Regions from separate parts of the Massilia sp. GER05 genome, predicted to be linked through region 1. Evidence: predicted binding sites of a transcription regulator. Region 1 holds the regulator's gene; each other region holds the start of a gene.
The links. Region 1 encodes HrcA, which represses chaperone genes, less so after heat shock. Its sites were predicted from a motif close to TTAGCACTCNNNNNNNNNGAGTGCTAA; they were not measured.
Positions count from the first base shown of each region.

Region 2: a site for HrcA is predicted at 1,286-1,312, ahead of groES (co-chaperone GroES). Genes of this name have one in related genera too.
Region 3: a site for HrcA is predicted at 2,454-2,480, ahead of rpoH (RNA polymerase sigma factor RpoH). Genes of this name have one in related genera too.

Region 1 is NZ_CP178858.1:1,550,258-1,554,360, forward strand. It holds gene ACL58G_RS06885 (hypothetical protein) at 1-103, opposite strand, end outside; gene ACL58G_RS06890 (hypothetical protein) at 127-726, opposite strand; gene ACL58G_RS06895 (HAD family hydrolase) at 959-1,681, shown strand; gene hrcA (heat-inducible transcriptional repressor HrcA) at 1,742-2,755, shown strand; gene fur (ferric iron uptake transcriptional regulator) at 2,800-3,228, opposite strand; gene ACL58G_RS06910 (outer membrane protein assembly factor BamE) at 3,310-3,927, shown strand; gene dapB (4-hydroxy-tetrahydrodipicolinate reductase) at 3,927-4,103, shown strand, end outside.
Region 2 is NZ_CP178858.1:2,238,217-2,242,319, reverse strand. It holds gene ACL58G_RS10020 (EVE domain-containing protein) at 1-204, opposite strand, end outside; RNA gene ssrS (6S RNA) at 275-455, opposite strand; gene ACL58G_RS10010 (cell division protein ZapA) at 500-811, opposite strand; gene ACL58G_RS10005 (hypothetical protein) at 808-1,038, opposite strand; gene groES (co-chaperone GroES) at 1,403-1,693, shown strand; gene groL (chaperonin GroEL) at 1,732-3,378, shown strand; gene ACL58G_RS09990 (hypothetical protein) at 3,526-3,960, shown strand; gene ACL58G_RS09985 (TonB-dependent receptor plug domain-containing protein) at 3,965-4,103, opposite strand, start outside.
Region 3 is NZ_CP178858.1:7,007,607-7,011,709, reverse strand. It holds gene ACL58G_RS30865 (dienelactone hydrolase family protein) at 1-339, shown strand, start outside; gene ACL58G_RS30860 (FkbM family methyltransferase) at 437-1,369, shown strand; gene rpoH (RNA polymerase sigma factor RpoH) at 1,431-2,321, opposite strand; gene ftsX (permease-like cell division protein FtsX) at 2,768-3,688, opposite strand; gene ACL58G_RS30845 (cell division ATP-binding protein FtsE) at 3,685-4,103, opposite strand, start outside.

The DNA of each region.
Region 1 (4,103 bases):
CCGTGATGTTGATCGGGAACGTGGCCTTGCCGCCACCGCCGCAGGCGGCCAGCGTGGCCAGGACCGCGAGGGCGAAGGCCGGACGCGCGAGGGAAAACTTCATGTGGGTCTCTCCAGATTCCAGATTTAAGCGCAGGTGACGGTGACGGTCGTGTCTTCGGTCGCGCCCATGGTGCCCGCACCCTTGCCGTTGCCGCCGCCGCTGACGGTGCAGGTCTGGCCGGCCGGCTGCTGCAGGACGGTGACGCCGTACGCGCCGTCTTCGTTCACGGGGGCCATCGGCACGGTTGCGGTGCCCGCCGCGACCTCCTTGCGGTCGGCGCCATTGATGATCACGAGGCCGCTGGCCGTCAGGTTGACGATGCTCGCGGTCAATTTACGCTGGCGGATCTTGCAGTCCACGCGGATCTGCGCGATCGTGTAGTAGTTGGCGCGCGCCTTGCCGTTGGTGACGACGCAATCCGCGATCTTCTCGACGTTCGACGGGACGCTCTTGACCGTGATGTTGAACTGGTCGTCGGTCGAGATGCGGTTGTTGAACTGGAACGACTGGTAGGGCGTCGTCACGGCCAGGTCTTCGCCGTTATTCGTCAGCACCAGACCGTCCTTGGTGACGTTATAGACCGCGCCGGTCAGGTACAGGTCGCCGCTCCCGCCGCCGCAGGCGGACAGGCCCAGCGCGCATGCCAGCGCTACAACGCCGGCACGCAGGATCGAGCTCTTCATAAAATCTCCACAGTGGAATGGGTGGCGCGCGGACGCTGCGCCGGTACGGCCGAATAGAAAAATGCCCATCATTTTAGTGCATTTGGCAAGCGGCGGCCCTATTTGGCTTTGTATCACGGTGTAACCATGAGCCCGTGTCCGGCGCGCCATTGCTTTTCGGCGCTGCCCTCGTTATGCTTGGACCGCTCCTTTCCACTCTCCAAGCTTCGTTTCCGGAGCCGCAATCCCGACCATGAACACGCGCCGCGCCTGGCCCAAGGCCATCCTGTTCGACCTCGACGACACGTTGTGGCCCATCGCCCCCGTGATCCTGCAGGCCGAAGAGAAGCTGTTCGCGTGGCTGCGCGAGCACGCGCCGCGCGTGGCCGAGCGCTTCACCATCGACACCCTGCGCCAGGCGCGCCTGGAGCTGCTGGCGAAGAAGCCCGAATTTCACCTCGACCTCGGCAAGCTGCGCCATGCCGGCCTCGTCGACGCCTTCCAGCAGGCCGGCGAGGATGCCGCCAAGGTCGAGCACGCGATGGCGCAGTTCTTCGCCGCGCGCAATGCCGTGATCCCGTACGACGACGTGCTGCCGGGCTTGCTGAAACTGAAGAACCGCGTACTGATCGGGTCGATCTCGAACGGCAACGCCGACCTGCGCACGATCGGCCTGTCGCACCATTTCAAGGTGTCGGTGGCGGCGTCGGCGTTCGGCGTCGCCAAGCCGGATGCGGCGATCTTCCTGGCCGCCTGCAAGGAGCTGGGCGTGGCGCCCGAGGATGCGGTCTACGTCGGCGACGACGTGCTGCTCGACGTGCGGGGCGCCCAGCGCGCCGGCCTGCGCGCCGTCTGGATGAACCGCACGGGCTCGACGAAGCACATGGAGCACGAAGTGGTGCCGGATGCGATCGTGCGCGACTTCGACGAGTTGCTGGACTGGCTCACGCGCGAACACGAACAACAGCGCGGATAAAGCACAAGCACGCATCGAACGTGCATAATGACATAAATGAAACGAAATCCTGGCTAGACCATGCAACTCGATAACCGTGCACAAACCCTGTTGAAAGCCCTGGTCGAGCGCTACATCGCCGACGGCCAGCCGGTCGGTTCGCGCGCGCTGTCGAAGATCTCCGGCCTCGACCTCTCCCCGGCCACGATCCGCAACATCATGGCCGACCTCGAGGAAATGGGCTACGTCGCCAGTCCGCACACGTCGGCCGGCCGCATTCCCACACCGCGCGGCTACCGCCTGTTCGTCGACACGCTGCTCACCGTGCAGCAGATCGACGAGAACGCGGTCGAAGCCGGCATGCGCCTGCCCGCGCACCAGCCGCAGAAGGTGATCGCGAACGCGGCGCAGATGCTGTCGTCGCTGTCGCAGTTCGCCGGCGTCGTGCAGAGCCCGCGGCGCGAATCGGCGTTCCAGCAGATCGAATTTTTACGCCTGTCGGAAAAGCGCATCCTGCTCGTCATCGTCGACCCGCGCGGCGACGTGCAGAACCGGCTGCTGCTGACCGACGTCGATTATTCGCCGTCCCAGCTGATCCAGTCCGCGAATTACCTGAACCAGCATTTCGCCGGCCTGTCGTTCGACCAGGTGCGCGCGCGCCTGACGGGAGAATTGCGCCAGCTGCGCGACGACATGGGCCGCCTGATGCAGGCCGCGGTGGAGGCGGGCAGCGAGGCGCTGGCCGAGACGGACGACATGATCATCGCAGGCGAGCGCAACCTGCTCTCGGTGGCCGACCTGTCGTCCAACATGAGCTCGCTACGCCAGATGTTCGAGATGTTCGAGCAGAAGACGGGCCTGATGCAGCTGCTCGATGTGTCCAGCAAGGCCGGCGGCGTGCAGATCTTCATCGGCGGCGAATCGAAGCTCGTGCCGATGGACGAGATGAGCGTCGTCACCGCGCCGTACGAAGTGAACGGCAAGATCGTCGGCACCCTCGGCGTGATCGGACCCACGCGCATGGCCTATGAGCGCGTGATCCCGATCGTCGACATCACGGCCAAGCTGCTGTCGAGCGCGCTGAGCCATTCTTGAAGGTAGGGTGGGCGGCCCTCCGCCCACCCTACCAGGTCGCGCTCTTAGTGCCGGTGCGGGCAATCCGTCTTCTGGCAGTGGCCGTAGATGGCCAGGGCGTGCTCGGCGATCTTGAAGCCGCGTTCGCTGGCGATCTTCTGCTGGCGGCTTTCGATTTCGTCGTCGTAGAACTCTTCCACGTGGCCGCAGTCAAGGCACACGAGGTGGTCGTGGTGCGAGCCGGCATTCAGCTCGTAGATCGCCTTGCCGGTTTCAAAGTGATTGCGGTTCAGGAGGCCGGCCTGTTCGAACTGGGTCAGCACCCGGTAGACGGTCGCCAGGCCCACGTCCATGTTTTCGTTCAGCAAGGTCTTGTAGACGTCTTCCGCCGTCAGGTGCCGCACCGCGCTGTTCTGGAAAATTTCCAGGATTTTTAGCCGAGGCAAGGTCGCTTTCAGGCCGCTGGCTTTCAGGTCGGTTGGATTGTTGCTCATGTTTTGTTACTCGGATATGGGCGGAGTGCTTTATGATATAGCGTTTTACAAGCTCCCGCCTCATCGATTTTAAGGTCAGATATGCGCACTAAAGCCGTTTTCCATCGTTCCCACGCACGGGCAGCGCTCGTGGCCGGCCTCGCCTGCATGACGCTGGCGCTGTCCGGCTGCGCGGCCTGGCGTAACCAGACCAAGCCGGCGGCGCCGGTGAGCACCGCCCCCGACGCGGTCGCCGCCGATGCCGGCAAGTCCGCGGCAATCGCGAATTCGGGCGCGCAGACGACGACCGTCACCAAGCTGCAGAAATTCCTCTGGATCTTCTCGCCGTACCGGCCGGACATCCAGCAGGGCAATTTCGTGTCGCAGGAAATGCTGAACCAGCTGAAGGTCGGCCAGACCCGCGACCAGGTGAGATTCATCCTCGGCAGCCCGCTGCTGCAGGACGCCTTCCACAAGGACCGCTGGGATTACCCGTTCTACCTTGCGCGCGGTAACGGCGAGCTGACCACCAGCCGCGTCACCGTCTACTTCAAGGACGACAAGGTCGACCACTTCGACGGCGGCAACCTGCCGACGGAACGCGAATACATCAATCGCCTGATCGGCATCTCGAAATACGAAACCAAGACCGAGCAGGAATCGCTGGACGAGCTCAAGCGCAAGCGCGACGAGGCTGCGAAAGGCGGCGGAGGACAATAATGACCCAACTGAAAATCGCCGTTGCCGGCGCCAGCGGCCGCATGGGCCGCATGCTGATCGAAGCCATCGCCGCCGCGCCGGACGTCGTCCTCGCCGGCGCCCTCGACCGCGAAGGCAACCCGTTCATCAATTCGGACGCCGGCGCGTTTTCCGGCCAGCTGACCGGCGTCGTGATC
Region 2 (4,103 bases), 690 kb from region 1:
CACCTTCGCGATGCCCGCCACGCCCGGCACCGCGCAACTGGAGTGATAGAACAGGACGCCGTCGCCGACCTCCATCTGGTCGCGCATGAAATTGCGGGCCTGGTAGTTGCGCACGCCGAACCAGGCGACCGTCTTGCCGGGCGCCTTGAGGACGTCGGCGAAACTCACTTCATCGGGTTCGGATTTCATCAACCAGTAGCGCATGCGCGGGTCTCCATTCGTCAGCACAAATGAAAAAGCGGCTGCGAACTTATCGTACGCAACCGCTTCGGAATATATCCCCGCCTGTGCCGTTTTTGCCGGCATCCCGAACCTGATGGCTCAAGGTGGTCGTAGTCAGTTCAATTTCGGGTTCGTCGAACTAGCGACGATCGCGCCCACCAAACATGTTCCACAACCTATGCGAAAGAATGGTTCAAGGAATATATGGCAAATCTCGAACACCGCAGGGTAGACGGCAGTTTACTACGATGGCCGGGCATGTCAAACGTTTTTAGGCTCAGGCCAGGTTTTGGTCGGCCGAGAGTGCGGCATCCAACACCGTGTGCATCGCCTCGAGTTTCTGCTTGACTTCCAGGATCGTCAGGTCCGCCAAGGGTCCCTGCGGCGCTTTCACGGACAGGAATTCGGCGGCCACCGACAGCGCCGCCATCACGGCGATGCGGTCCGTGCCCTTGACCTTGCCCGAGTCGCGCAATGCACACATTTTGCCGTCGAGATAGGCCACGGCTTCGCGCAGCGTCTTCTCTTCGCCGTCGCGGCACGCCAGGCGATACGGCAAGCCCATGATGGTTACGTCCAGTTGGATCATTGCGGGGCCTCGGCGTCGTCGGTCGTCGTTTCGGGCGCGGGTTCGAGGTGCGCCAGCAGGGCTTCGACGCGCTGCTGGGCCGCGATCAGCCGGTTCTTGAAGTCGACGTTTTCCGCGCTGAGCAAGGCGTTCGCCTGGCGCAGCAAATAGTTCTCGCTGCGCAGCGCCTGGGTCAACTGGGCGAGCCGGTCGATCTTATCGGAGAGGTCTTGGAATTCGGAAATCATCCGTAACTATAGGATCGTCTTGAATTTTTCGTCAACAGGCGCGCGCTCCCGTGCGATCGTGCGCCCTGTCGCGGACGTTCGATGTTACCCTCATGTGCTTATGCATTCATCAACCGCCGCCCGGTCGCGCATCCGGCGGCGCGCCTTCCGTATTGTCCCGGCCCGTCCGAATCGGTTGCGAAACCGCAAAAAATTCCGTTAAAACCCGAACACTGTGGCTTGAAATGCCAAATTATCGTCCCTATAATTAGCACTCGTTAGTAGAGAGTGCTAACAAACCTTTCTACGCCGCAGTGAGTCGATCCCGAGGATGGCTGGCTGCGGTCCCTGGATAGCTCGTCAAACCAACTAAAAGGAGTTTTGCATGAACCTTCGCCCATTGCACGATCGCGTGATCGTGAAGCGTCTCGACCAGGAAACCAAGACTGCATCCGGCCTGATCATCCCCGATGCGGCGGCCGAGAAGCCGGACCAAGGTGAAGTGCTGGCCGTTGGCAACGGCAAAGTGCAAGAGAACGGCAACGTCCGTCCGCTGGAAGTGAAAGTCGGCGACCGCGTCCTGTTCGGCAAGTACTCGGGCCAGGCCGTCAAGGTCAACGGCGAAGAGCTGCTGGTCATGCGCGAAGAAGACATCATGGCCGTCGTGGCCCAGTAATTCGTCCAATAACTTCCTGAAAAATCGGAGAATCAAATATGGCAGCTAAAGATGTAGTGTTCGGCGACGTAGCACGCGCCAAGATGGTCGAGGGTGTCAACATCCTGGCCAACGCAGTCAAAGTCACCCTGGGCCCGAAAGGCCGCAACGTCGTGCTGGAACGTTCGTTCGGCGCCCCGACCGTCACCAAGGACGGTGTCTCGGTCGCCAAAGAGATCGAACTGAAAGACAAGCTCATGAACATGGGCGCGCAGATGGTGAAGGAAGTCGCATCGAAGACCAGCGACAACGCCGGTGACGGCACCACCACCGCGACCGTGCTGGCGCAAGCCATCGTCCGCGAAGGCATGAAGTTCGTTGCCGCCGGCATGAACCCGATGGACCTGAAGCGCGGCATCGACAAGGCCGTCGCCGCCACCGTCGAAGAACTGAAGAAGATCGCCAAGCCGACCACGACCTCGAAAGAGATCGCGCAAGTCGGTACCATCTCGGCCAACTCGGATTCGTCCGTCGGCGAGCGCATCGCCGAGGCGATGGAAAAAGTCGGCAAGGAAGGCGTCATCACCGTCGAAGACGGCAAGTCGCTGAACGACGAGCTGGACATCGTGGAAGGCATGCAGTTCGACCGCGGCTACCTGTCGCCGTACTTCATCAACAACCCGGACAAGCAGGTTGCCGTTCACGAGAACCCGTTCGTCCTGCTGTGCGACAAGAAGATCTCGAACATCCGTGACCTGCTGCCGGTGCTGGAGCAAGTCGCCAAGGCTGGCCGTCCGCTGGTCATCGTCGCCGAAGACATCGAAGGCGAAGCGCTGGCGACCCTGGTCGTCAACAACATCCGCGGCATCCTGAAGACCGTTGCAGTGAAAGCCCCGGGCTTCGGCGACCGTCGCAAGGCCATGCTGGAAGACATCGCCATCCTGACCGGCGGCCAGGTGATCGCGGAAGAAGTCGGCCTGACCCTGGAAAAGGTCACGCTGAACGAACTGGGCCAGGCCAAGCGTATCGAAGTCGGCAAGGAAAACACCATCATCATCGATGGCGCCGGTGCCGCCGAAGCGATCGAAGCGCGCGTCAAGCAGATCCGCATCCAGATCGAAGAAGCGACCTCGGACTACGACCGTGAGAAGCTGCAGGAGCGCGTGGCCAAGCTGGCCGGCGGTGTTGCCGTGATCCGCGTCGGTGCCGCGACCGAAGTCGAAATGAAAGAGAAGAAAGCACGCGTGGAAGACGCGCTGCACGCCACCCGCGCTGCCGTCGAAGAAGGCATCGTCCCGGGCGGCGGCGTGGCCCTGCTGCGCGCCCGCGCCGCACTGCAGGTCAAGGGCGACAACCCGGACCAGGAAGCCGGCATCAAGATCGTCCTGCGCGCGATGGAAGAGCCGCTGCGCATGATCGTCCAGAACGCCGGTGAAGAGCCGTCCGTCGTCGTCGCCGCCGTCATCAACGGCCAGGGCAACTACGGCTACAACGCCTCGAACGGCACCTATGGCGACATGGTCGAAATGGGCGTGCTGGATCCGGCCAAGGTCACCCGCTCGGCCCTGCAGAACGCAGCGTCGATCGCCGGCCTGATGCTGACCACCGACTGCATGGTCTCGGAAGTCGTCGAAGACAAGCCGGCCGCTGGCGGCATGGGTGGCATGGGCGGCATGGGCGGCATGGGCATGGACGGCATGATGTAATAGCCGGTCCCCGCGCCGTACTACGTCGCACCGGAAGCCCGCAGGGTTCGCGCCCTGCGGGCTTTTTCTTTTGTCCGGACTAACCGTGCGAGCCTTGAACCGCAGCCGCTGCATACTGGCGGCATCGACTTGCAAAGCGGAGGCACCATGGCGGCAGTGAACCTGGACGAACTCGAACACGCGGCCCTCGTCGTCGACGATGGCGAAGGCCGCGCGAAAGCGCTCGTCGCGCGCGCGACGGGCATGATCCATTTGCTCAACGACGACTACATGGACGAGGAAGCGCCAATGCCGGCCGACGCGGGCGCCGGCAGGAGCACGGAAGAAAGCGACTACGTGGCCGTGCCGCCCGCGAGCACGCTCGGCATCGGCGACCAGCTCGTGTTCCGCTTCGCCGCCGCGCACCTCGCGGGCGACCAGGCAACGATCCACGACCTCGTCCGCACCGAGGACACGGACGGCTTCGAGCGCCTGCTCGACGAACGCGGCGCCACCGAGTCGTGGCAACGCTTCCGCACCGAGGAAACGCAGACCGCGCTGCGCCGCTGGTGCGACGAGCACGGGCTGCGGGTCAGCGGCTGACGGCTCAGAACCGGGCCTCGAACGCCGCGCGCACACTGGGGCGGCGTACGTTGACGATACGGTTGCGCAGCACGCCGTCCAGCGTCGCGTAGCTGCTGTCGTTGACGAAGTCCGAGCCGAGCACGTTCACGGCCGTCACGCGC
Region 3 (4,103 bases), 1.8 Mb from region 1:
GGCTTCTGCTACGGTGGCGGCATCGCCAACTACCTCGCGACGCAGTTGCCGGACCTGGCCGCCGCGGTGCCGTTCTACGGCATGCAGCCGCCCGCGGCCGACGTCGCCCGCATCCGCGCGCCCCTGCTGATCCATGACGCCGGCAAGGACGAGCGCATCCTGGCCGGCTGGCCCGCGTACGAGGCCGCGCTGAAGGCGAACCGCGTCGACTACCAGCACTTCGTCTACCCGGGCGTGGAGCACGGTTTTAATAACGACACGACGCCGCGCTACGACGAAGCGGCCGCGACACTGGCGTGGGGCCGGACGATGACGTTCTTCAAGGCGAAGCTGGCGTAGCGGCGCGTTTGATAATTGGTGAGTCTTGCGCTCGTCCGGCCGTGCTATCGTGCCCTCCGCACCCTATCGTTAATGACTTGTGGAGAGAACGTTGAAGATGTTGCTGAGCTATTTCAAGCGCCCATCCCCGGTGTCGAACAAAGACGAGGCAGCCGACGCTCCCGAACCTGCCATGGAAGCGTCCGAGGCGCCCGGGGTGACCGACGCGCCCGACGCCGATGGTCCCGGTCACGTGACGACGGACATTGGTGGCAAGTACTACCGTATCGAGTCCGACGACAACTACCTGGACCACATCCGCGGGGTATTCGAACCCCACATGGTCCAACTGTTCGATTCATTGGTGGCACCGTCCGACACCGTCCTCGACATCGGCGCCAATATCGGTTGCACGTCGATCCTGTTCGGCAGCCGCGCGCGCCGGGTCGTCAGCTTCGAACCGTCCCCGACCACGTTCGGGTTCCTGAAAAAGAACCTGGACGCATCGGGATTGCACAACGTGACCGCGCTGAACCTCGGGCTGGGCAAGACCGAAGGGCGTTTCGAGCTGACGTTTTCCGCCAATAACCGTTCAGGTGGATTCGTATCGAACAAGATGCAGGCATCGGCGGGGCACCAGGTCGAGGCGATCGAGATTGCCCAGGGCGATACGTTCATCCAGGGCGCCAACCTGGACGGCGTCGATTTCATCAAGATCGATGTCGAAGGATTCGAGCGCGACGTCATCGAAGGCCTGCGCGACACGCTGTCGACCTGCAAGCCGACGGTCACCCTCGAACTGAACCATTGGTGCCTGAACGTATTCCAGCGCATCCCCATCCCCGATTTCTTCGATTTCCTGCGGGGCGTCTTTCCTTACCTGTACGCGGTCGACATGGACGACATCCGCGACCTCCACAATGCCGACGATGCCTACCACGTCATGTATCACCACGTCGTCGGGGGCTTCAGGTATCCGAACATCGTGGGCGCCTTCGACCCTGCCAGGCTCCAGGCATTCGCTGGCAGATTCGGGCGCACGATTTCGTAGACGGCATGTCCAAAAAACAAAAGGCACCCTGGGGTGCCTTTGTCGTTGGGCTGCAAACGGCTTACACGTAAGCCGCCAGCGCGGTTTTCATCTTCTTCAGCGCGGCCGATTCGATCTGGCGGATACGCTCGGCCGACACGCCGAATTCCTCGGCCAGCGTGTGCAGCGTGGCGCCCGAGCCGTCGTCGTTGGCCAGCCAGCGCGCTTCCACGATGCGGCGCGAGCGCGGGTCGAGTTTCGACAGGGCCGTTTCCAGGCCTTCCGATTGCAGGCGCACCACTTCTTCGGCTTCCAGGACCTTGGTCGGTTCCTGCTGGTCCGAGGACAGGTAGGCGATCGGCGAGAACTTGTCGTCTTCGTCGTCGGTCGGCGCTTCCAGCGCGATGTCGCGGCCGGACAGGCGCGTTTCCATCTCGATCACTTCTTCGCGCTTCACGTCGAGCATCTTCGCCAGGTCGTCGACTTGTTGCGGCGACATGGCGTCCAGGCCCTGTTTGTTGCTGCGCAGGTTGAAGAACAGCTTGCGCTGCGCCTTGGTCGTTGCAACCTTGACCAGACGCCAGTTCTTCAAGATGTATTCGTGCATCTCGGCCTTGATCCAGTGCATGGCGTAGGACACCAGGCGGACGCCCTGGTTCGGGTCGAAACGCTTGACTGCCTTCATCAGGCCGATATTGCCTTCCTGGATCAGGTCGGCGTGCGGCAGGCCATAGCCCAGGTAGCCGCGTGCAATCGACACGACCAGGCGCAGGTGCGACAGCACCAGTTTCTGGGCCGCGTCCAGGTCATTCTTTTCCTGCAGGCTCTTAGCCAGGGAAACTTCTTCCTCGTGGGACAGCATCGGCAGGCGGTTCACTGCCGAGATATAGGCGTCGATATTACCGAGATTGCCACTGAAACCCAGTCCCAGTGCATGACTGCCGGCCGGAACCAATGCGGATTGTGCGGACATAGTCACTCCCTCGTAGATAAACTGCTGCATCGTCTCGCCATCTCCAGAGCCCCGAAGGCGCAGCTGGCTGGCTTGTAGTCGGGATGCTGACGGTGCTATCAAAACCATTTCCCGCGATAGTCTGACGTAATATTAGCACTCTCTTGAGGTGAGTGCTAGGCGCCACCATATCCCTTACGATGGGTTTAAGTTTCATTAAAGTATTGCCCGCAGGAATCAAAAAAAACGGTTCGATTCAACTGTAGAGCAGGTACGCGCGGTTCAGTTGATACGGCTCAAATGTGACGCTCATATCGTTTGAAATCGGTAGAAGACAGGTTAGGCGACGCGTGCTGCGCTTTCTGTTGGCTGGCGCACGTTGCCATGTAGGTGGATGCCTCGCGTCCGCTGCCGGATTTGACTGGCCAGCAGCGGACGGGTTCACGGGGCGGGCGAAAAAAGAATGCTTACTTGAGCCGCGCCAGATGCCTCTGCACCGACAACATGGCCCCAACGAGGCCCAGCCCGGCACTGATCGCCAGCAAGGCCGCCATGCCCAGCGGCGGCAGCGGCGCCAGCTGGAATTCCGACGCGTACAGCCGGGCAAACTCGGCGATGGCCGTGTTCAGCGGACGCAGCGCCAGCGTAACGGCACCCAGCGCCACCGCACCCGCGCACAGGCCCAGCAGGGCGCCCGTGTAGTAGAACGGGCGGTGGATGAAGTTGTCGGTCGCGCCCAGCAGTTTCGACACGGCGATTTCCTCGCGCTGCGTCAGCACCTGCAAACGGATCGTGTTGAACACGACGGCGATCACGACGACGCCCAGCGTGATCGCGAGCAGCAGCAGCGCCAGGCGCAGTATGCCCAGCAGGGCTGCGAGGCGCTTCACCCAGGCCGAGTCGATTTGCACGGAGTCGACGTCCGGCAGGGCGCGCATTTGCTCGGCCAGGCCGTCCACGCGCGCGGCGTCGGCGCCGCTGGCGAAGCCTTCCAGCTTCATCACATAGCTGTCCGGCAGCGGGTTGTCGCCCAGCGTCTCGATCACGTCCGTGAGACCGCTCTTTTCCTTCAGGCTCGCCAGCGCCTGTTCGCGCGGCACGAAGCTGACCTTCGCATGGCTGCCGTGCAGGATCTGCTGCAGCTGCGGCGCGAGGGCCTGGGCCTGGTCGCGCGGGGTGTCGGTCTTGAGGAACAGGCTGATTTCCGGATCGACGGACAGTTCTTGCGATAACGGGCGCACATTGTCGAGCAGGGTGACGCCGGCGAAGGGCAGGGCCAGCGCGACGGCGACGACGAGCACGTTGAACAAAAAGCTGCCCGGCGCCTTGCGCACGTGGGACAGCGCGGCGCCGAGCGCGAAGCGGTGCTGGCGGAACCAGATGTTCATGCGCCACCTCCCGTCACATGGCCGTGTTCGAGGCGGATCACGCGCGCAGCGCTGTCCAGGATCTGGTCGTCGTGGGTCGAGATGACGCACGTGACGCCCACGGCGTGGAATGCGTGCAGCGCGTCGATGACCTTGTCGGCCGCGGCGCGGTCGAGGTTCGCGGTCGGTTCGTCGGCCAGGATGATCTGCGGGCGGTTGACGATGGCGCGGGCGATCGCCACGCGCTGCTGTTCGCCGCCGGACAGTTCCATCGGCAGGGCGAAGGCGCGGTCGAGCAGGCCGACCTTGTCCAGCGCCGCGCGGGCACGCTGTTCGGCTTGCGCCCTGGGCGCGCCGGTGACGATCAGCGGCAGCATCACGTTGGCCAGCAGGTGACGGTCGTTCAGCAGGCGCTGGTTCTGGAAGATCAGGCCGA